3 regions of the Nonomuraea sp. NPDC050783 genome follow, and region 2 is predicted to be linked to each of the others. Evidence: riboswitches for the same ligand, from Rfam matches in the RefSeq annotation. Region 2 holds a riboswitch; each other region holds the start of a gene.
The links. A riboswitch is a leader RNA that binds a small molecule or an ion and turns the genes downstream of it on or off. The one in region 2 is predicted to bind cobalamin.

Region 1 (2,191 bases), on a different contig from region 2:
GCCCTGGCCAGGCTCGCCGCGTCGGCGTCCTCGTCGCCGGGGAAGCACGCGGCCCGCATGCCCGGCGTCGTGGCGTGCCGGACGAACAGCACCCGCTCAGCCCGGCACGGCGACCCGCGCCGGAGCCGCCGCGCGCCGCGCCGCCCGGTCGCTCACCCAGCCGAACAGCACGCCGAACGCCGCCCAGAAGACGAGCTGCGTGCCGAGCGAGGCGAGCCTGAACTGCCACAGCAGCGTGGCGGGGAAGCCGTCGGGCACCTCGTTCACCGCCGGCAGCAGCCACCACGCGGCGGCCACCGGCACGAGGAAGGCGGCCACCGCCGCCGTCCAGCGCGCCCAGGCGTCCCCGGTGGTGACCCGGCGGGCCGTGCCCACGGCGATCGCCGTCGCCGCCAGCCCGACGAGGATCATCACCACGTAGAGCAGGGTGCGGCCGTTGATGGTCTCCGGGTCGCCCACCGCCGGTGGGTTGGCCGGATATTTCACGAAAGGCACGAGGATGACCGCGGCGAACGCCGTCCCGGCGGCGGCCAGCGCCAGCCGCCCGTCGGACCGCGGGCCGACCCGCCCGCGCAGGCCCGCGAACACCAGCGCGAACACCCCGCCCACGGCGAGGCCGTAGAGCCCGGTGGCCAGGAAAAGCCCGGCCTTCTGCACCGGCCTGCCGATCGCGGCCTCCTCACCGTGGTCGTGCCCGGCCTGCCCGGCCTGCCCGGTGTGGTCGTGTGCCGGTTGCCCGGCGTGGTCGTGCGCGGGCCGGCCGGCGGCCTGCTCGGGCGCCGCGGCCCGGGCGGCCGCCTCCTCCAGGGCGATCGCGTCGTCCACGCGAGGCTCCCCGAAGGCGAAGGCGAAGGCGCCCGCGACCAGCCCGGCCAGCAGGCCCAGGAGCAGGCCCCTGGCCAGGAGAGTGCGTACCACCCCGCCCCCTAGTGGCAGGGCACGCCGAGCAGGTGCCGCCCGTCGTGCATCAGCTCGTGCAGGAACGCGCCCGTCTGGGAGATGGCGCCGTTGTCCATCAGGACCAGGTACGCCACGAGCAACAGCACAGGCACGGCCAGCAGCAGCCAGGGGCGCAGGCGCGGAAAGGGAATGGACGACGGGCTGGACAACCCGCTCATAGAGCCTCCTCAGGGTGACGCGTCCCATGTCGCGAGGTCACGGTCGCCAAGCGACCTGGCTCCCGGGATCAACGTCCCGGATACAGTGGCGCGTCCGCACCGGCATCTCACCGGATTTCCCTTGGACAACCGTGAAATCTACCGGAATGTATCCGTTCCTCCCGTTCCCGTCAATGCACCCCTCCGCCGGGCGGGACGGGAGCGGGGAGGTGGCGGCGCCCGCCTGGCCCCGCGGACCAAGCTGCGGCCGGGCGGGCGCCGCCGGCGTGGGGGTGCGTCAGACGCCGCGGGCGGCGTCGTAACGGGCGATCACATCGGTCCAGTCGATCAGGCCCCACAGTTTCTCCACGTAGTCCGGGCGGACGTTGCGGTACTGCAGGTAGTAGGCGTGCTCCCAGGCGTCGAAGACGAGCAGCGGGGTGGTGTTCATACCGACGTTGCCGTGGTGGTCGTAGACCTGCTCGACGACCAGGCGGCGGCCCAGCGGCTCCCACGCCAGCACGCCCCAGCCGGAGCCCTGCACGGTGCTGGTGGCGGTGGTGAGCTGCTTCCTGAAAGCCTCGAAGGAGCCGAAGTGCTCGTCGATGGCCGCGCCCAGGTCGCCGTCGGGGCGGTCGCCGCCGTCGGGGGACAGGTTCTGCCAGAAGATCGTGTGCAGCACGTGGCCCGACAGGTTGAACGCGAACGTCTTCTCCAGCCCGACCAGCCCGCCGAACTCGCCCTTGTCCCGCGCCTCGGCCAGCCGCTCCAGGGTGTCGTTGGCGCCCTTGACGTAGGCGGCGTGGTGCTTGGCGTGGTGCAGCTCCAGGATCTCGCCGGTGATGGCGGGTTCGAGCGCGGCGTAGTCGTACGGCATGTCAGGAAGGGTGTACTGGCCCATGATGTCCGTCCTCCGAACTCATAATTGCATATGACTTGCAACAACAATAGACCTGCAATTAGCGGAAGAGGCGCGCATCGGCCGTATGGGCCGGGCGGAGGGTGTTCGGGGCTTTCGTCATGGAGGGTGACCGCCGTTCGGCGCCGCCGGCAGGGACTTTCGGCTCTGCCGGGGCGGGGCCTGCGGGGGTCAG
Region 2 (2,191 bases):
GTTGAGGTTGTGGGTGCGGCGGGCGTCCTCGCCGGTGTTGTCGCGCAGCTCCAGGAACTCCTCGATGTCGGCGTGCCAGGTCTCCAGGTAGACGCAGGCCGCGCCCTTGCGCCGGCCGCCCTGGTTGACCGCGGCCACGGAGGCGTCCAGGGTGCGCAGCCACGGGACGATGCCGTTGGAGTGGCCGTTGGTGCCGCGAATGAGGGAGCCGCGCGAGCGGACCCGGGTCCAGGAGATGCCGATGCCGCCGGCGTACTTCGACAGGCGGGCGACCTGGCCGTAGCGCTCGTAGATGCCCTCCAGCTCGTCGCGCGGCGAGTCGAGCAGGAAGCACGAGGAGAGCTGCGGGCGGCGCGCGCCGGAGTTGAACAGCGTGGGCGAGCTGGGCAGGTACGACAGCGTGGACATGAGCCGGTACAGCTCGGCGGCCTCGGCCACGCTCTCGGCCAGGCCGCAGGCCACCCGGAGCAGGAAGTGCTGCGGCCGCTCCAGCACCGCCCGGGTCTCGGGGTGGCGCAGCAGGTAACGATCGTAGACGGTGCGCAGACCGAAATACTCGAAACGGTCATCGGCCGCGTCGTCGATCAGGGCGTCCAGCTCGGCGGCGTGCGCGGCGGCGAAGGCGGCCAGCCGGTCCTGCACCAGCCCGGCCGCGTGGGTGGCGGCCACCGACTCGGAGAACGAGCGCACCCCGTGGCCGGCCGCCTCCTCGGCGATCTCCTCGGCCAGCAGCCGGGCGGCGACCCGGGAGTTGGCCGGATCGACGATCACCCGGGCGGCGGCCTCCTCGATGGCCAGCCGGCGCTCGGCGGCCTTCCCGGCATTACCAGTGTTCCCGGCATTACCAGCGTTCCCGGCGTTCCCGGCGTTCGGGCGCGGGCCAACCTCGGCGATCTGCGTCACGTGCTCTCCTCGCGAGCTCATTCCTCAGGCAGGAGGGCACGCGGAAAGCAGGCGGGCACGCCGCATCGCTCCCCCGGCCCTCCCTCGAGGCCTTGGACAGTCAACGCCGCGGGCAGGTCTTCGGGCTCGCGGGCGCGCCTCGTCGGCTCCTACTGGCCGTCGCTTCCCGGATCGCTCCAGTGCTCATGACGGCGGTCGTTCCCGCTCACCGCTGCGGGGCAGCCCCGGAATCGCACCGGGTTCCCTTTCACTCCGCCCCGAGGGGCGAACCAGCGACGAGCAGGATCCTACATCTAGTGGCCATTCCCGCAACTACCCCAACAGGTTGTGGCTCTAACCGAGTCGAGCAGCCCCAGGTCGCTCAGGACGGCCCGGGTGCGCTCGACCTCCGAGGCCAGCCAGAGCCGGAAGTCGTCGCCGCCGAGCGGGATCGAGACCCATCCGGCGGCCCGGCAGGCGGCCAGCCAGCCGGTCGAGGAGGTCACCTCCTCGCACATCCGCACGGCCGCCTCGCGGCCCTCCTCCGGCATGCCGTCCGGGCCGAAGGCGGCCGCCCAGTCGGCGAAGTCCACCCGCACGCCGGACTCCAGCAGCGTCGGCGCGTCCACCTCGGGCACGCGGTGGGCGCAGGAGACGGCCAGGGCCCGCACCCGGCCCCTGCCGATGCTCTCGCCCCAGTCGGCCAGCACGCCGGCGGCGGCCACGGCCTTGCCGGACAGCAGCGCGGCCACCGCCTCCTGGCCGCTGGGGTAGCCGGTGTAGTCGACCTGCCGGGTGTCGGCGCCGATGCCCTTGGCGATCAGACCGAACAGCAGGTGGTCGGGGGCGCCCTGCGGGCCGCCGGCCAGCAGCGTGCCGTCCGGGCGGGCCAGCAGGTGGGCGGCGAAGTCGCCGAAGTCCTTGAACCGGGAGTCGTCGGGCACCACCACGACCTCGACGTCGCCGGCCAGCCGGGCGAGGGGCGTGGCCACGTCGAGCAGCGTCTGGCCGTGGTTCAGCTCGGCCGCGGACAGCGCGGACAGGCCGCTGACGGTGATCCTGGCACCGGTGCCGGTCTCGTACCCGGCGGCGCGGGCCGCGCCGGCGAACGCCTGCCCGACGGAGCTCCAGCGGGGCCCGGCCGGGTTGATCGAGAAGCGGGTACGCAGCCCCACCGCCCGCCCGGCGACGCGCTGGGCGCCGCAGCCCGCCGCGGCCGTGCCGGCCGCCGCCACGCCGGACGCCGCCAGCAGGCAGGCCAGGAACCGCCGACGGCGCATGTGTCTCCCCCCGAAGCCGCGAACCCCCT
Region 3 (2,191 bases), on a different contig from region 2:
GGCCTGGGCGGGCGTCAACCGGCCGAGCGGCACGACGGCCTCGACCGCCAGCCGCCCGTCCCGCTGCGCGACCCGCCCCCCGGGCGACCGCCCCGTGCCGCCGCCCGTCCCGCCGCTCGTGCTGCCCCCCGCGCTGCCGCCTGTGCCGCTGCCCGTGCCGCTCCCAGGAGCTGTCGGGTGGGGATCAGGGCCGGGTGAGTGGGGGGCCGGGGGCTGCTGCCGGGTGGGGGCGCCGGTGCGGAGGCGGGCGGCGATCCTGGCCGGGCCGTCGTCCAGCTCGCGGATGCGCCAGGCGCGCGGGCCGGCGGCGGGGCGCTCGTCGAGGAACGCCTCGGCGGCGGCGATCATGAGCGGGACCGCCGCGCCCGGCCCGGCGGCCAGCCCGGTGTCCGTCCCGGCGAGCAGCAGCCGCCCGTCCTGAGGGCCGCTCAGCAGCCCGTCCTGGGACTCGGCCGACAGCCCGTCCTGGGGCCCGCCTCGCAGGCCGTCCCGCAGCCCGCCGTCCTGGGAGCCGGTCGCGACGTACGTGACGTCCGCGCCGAGTCCCGCGACGTCCCCCGTGCCGTCGTCCAGGGCGAACAGGAAGCGCCCCGGCAGGGCGGCCAGCCGTGGCCGGGCGCACAGGGCCCGGTCGAGGGCGTCGGCCATCGCCGACACGTCCGGCAGCCCCTCCGCCCCGCGCCCGCCCAGCGGCGAGGCCACGATGTTGCGGACCCGTTCGTGCGCGGGCGACGGCAGCAGCCCGGCCGCGGCGATCCGCCCCGCGAAGACCTCCGGCGAGCGCAGGCCCCGCACCTGGACGTTCGCCCGCGACGTCAGCTCGATCACCCCCGCCCCCAGCTCGGCCGCGCCGGCGGCGAGCACGTGGAGCTGCGCGGCCGACACCGCGCCGCCGGGCAGGCGCACGCGGGCCAGCGGGCCGTCGGCGGCCTCGTGCACCTGCAGCGCCCCCGGACAGGCATCGGGACGCGTACGTCCGGGAAATTCACCTACGGGCACGAAGGGATCGTAACGCCACTTCTGGGACGGGTCGCTCCTGCCGTAAGCTTCGCCATAGGCGATGGCAAAGGGAGGAAGCCGGTGCGAAACCGGCGCGGTCCCGCCACTGTGACCGGGGAGCGAACCCCACCACGAGGCCACTGCCCGGCGACGGGCGGGAAGGCCGGGGTGAGCGTCGATCCGGGAGCCAGGAGACTCCTGCCGTCGCGTCACCCGCGACCGGGGCGAGGACCCCGAGGGAGGAATGCGCCGTGCCTGGCGACAGCCGTACCGTCCTGCTGCTCTCCACGTCCGACACCGACCTGCTGAGCGCGCGCGCCAGCGGCGCGGCCTACCGGCTGGGCAACCCCGCCCGGCTGACGGCCGACGACGTCCCTGACCTGGTGGCGGGGAGCGACCTCGTCGTGGTGCGCCTGCTCGGCGGGCGCCGGGCCTGGGAGGAAGGGCTCGACGCGCTGCTGGCCGGGCCGCGCCCGGTGGTAGTACTGGGCGGCGAGCAGGCGCCCGACGCCGAGCTGATGGAGCTGTCCACGGTGAGCGGCGGGGTGTGCGCCGAGGCGCACGCGTACCTGGCGCACGGCGGGCCGGCCAACCTGGCGCAGCTGCACGCGTTCCTGTCGGACACGGTCCTGCTGACCGGCCACGGGTTCGAGCCGCCCGCCCCGGCACCGACCTGGGGAAGGCTGGAGCGCGCGGCCCGGTCCACCGGCGGTCCGGTGGTCGGGGTGCTCTACTACCGGGCGCACCACATGGCGGGCAACACCGCGTTCGTCGAGGCGCTGTGCGCCGCCGTCGAGGACGCGGGCGGGCAGGCGCTGCCGGTCTTCTGCTCGTCCCTGCGCGCGGCCGAGCCGGAGCTGCTGGACACGCTGCGCACGGCGGACGTGCTCGTCGTCACCGTGCTGGCGGCCGGCGGCTCGCGCCCCGCGACCGCCGGCGCGGGCGGCGACGACGAGGCATGGGACGTCGGCGCGCTGGCCGAGCTGGACGTGCCGATCCTCCAGGGTCTCTGCCTGACCACCTCCCGCCGGGCGTGGGAGGAGAACGACGACGGCCTGTCGCCGCTGGACGCCGCCTCGCAGGTGGCGATCCCGGAGTTCGACGGGCGCGTCATCACGGTGCCGTTCTCGTTCAAGGAGATCGACCAGGACGGGCTGACCGTCTACGTCGCCGACCCGGAACGGGCCGCCCG

Region 1: linked by a shared signal. The riboswitch ahead of AB0H75_RS31450 (CbtB-domain containing protein) and the one ahead of AB0H75_RS11900 (ribonucleoside-diphosphate reductase subunit alpha) in region 2 are both predicted to bind cobalamin.
Region 3: linked by a shared signal. The riboswitch ahead of cobN (cobaltochelatase subunit CobN) and the one ahead of AB0H75_RS11900 (ribonucleoside-diphosphate reductase subunit alpha) in region 2 are both predicted to bind cobalamin.

Annotation. Positions count from the first base shown of each region.
Region 1 is NZ_JBFAHK010000013.1:250,207-252,397, reverse strand. Features, by position in the region: gene AB0H75_RS31460 (histidine phosphatase family protein) at 1-92, opposite strand, end outside; gene AB0H75_RS31455 (CbtA family protein) at 97-918, opposite strand; gene AB0H75_RS31450 (CbtB-domain containing protein) at 927-1,118, opposite strand; cobalamin riboswitch at 1,150-1,279, opposite strand; gene AB0H75_RS31445 (superoxide dismutase) at 1,396-1,998, opposite strand.
Region 2 is NZ_JBFAHK010000004.1:101,665-103,855, forward strand. Features, by position in the region: gene AB0H75_RS11900 (ribonucleoside-diphosphate reductase subunit alpha) at 1-903, opposite strand, end outside; cobalamin riboswitch at 997-1,192, opposite strand; gene AB0H75_RS11905 (tripartite tricarboxylate transporter substrate-binding protein) at 1,197-2,162, opposite strand.
Region 3 is NZ_JBFAHK010000013.1:259,801-261,991, reverse strand. Features, by position in the region: gene cobG (precorrin-3B synthase) at 1-999, opposite strand, end outside; cobalamin riboswitch at 1,038-1,197, shown strand; gene cobN (cobaltochelatase subunit CobN) at 1,251-2,191, shown strand, end outside.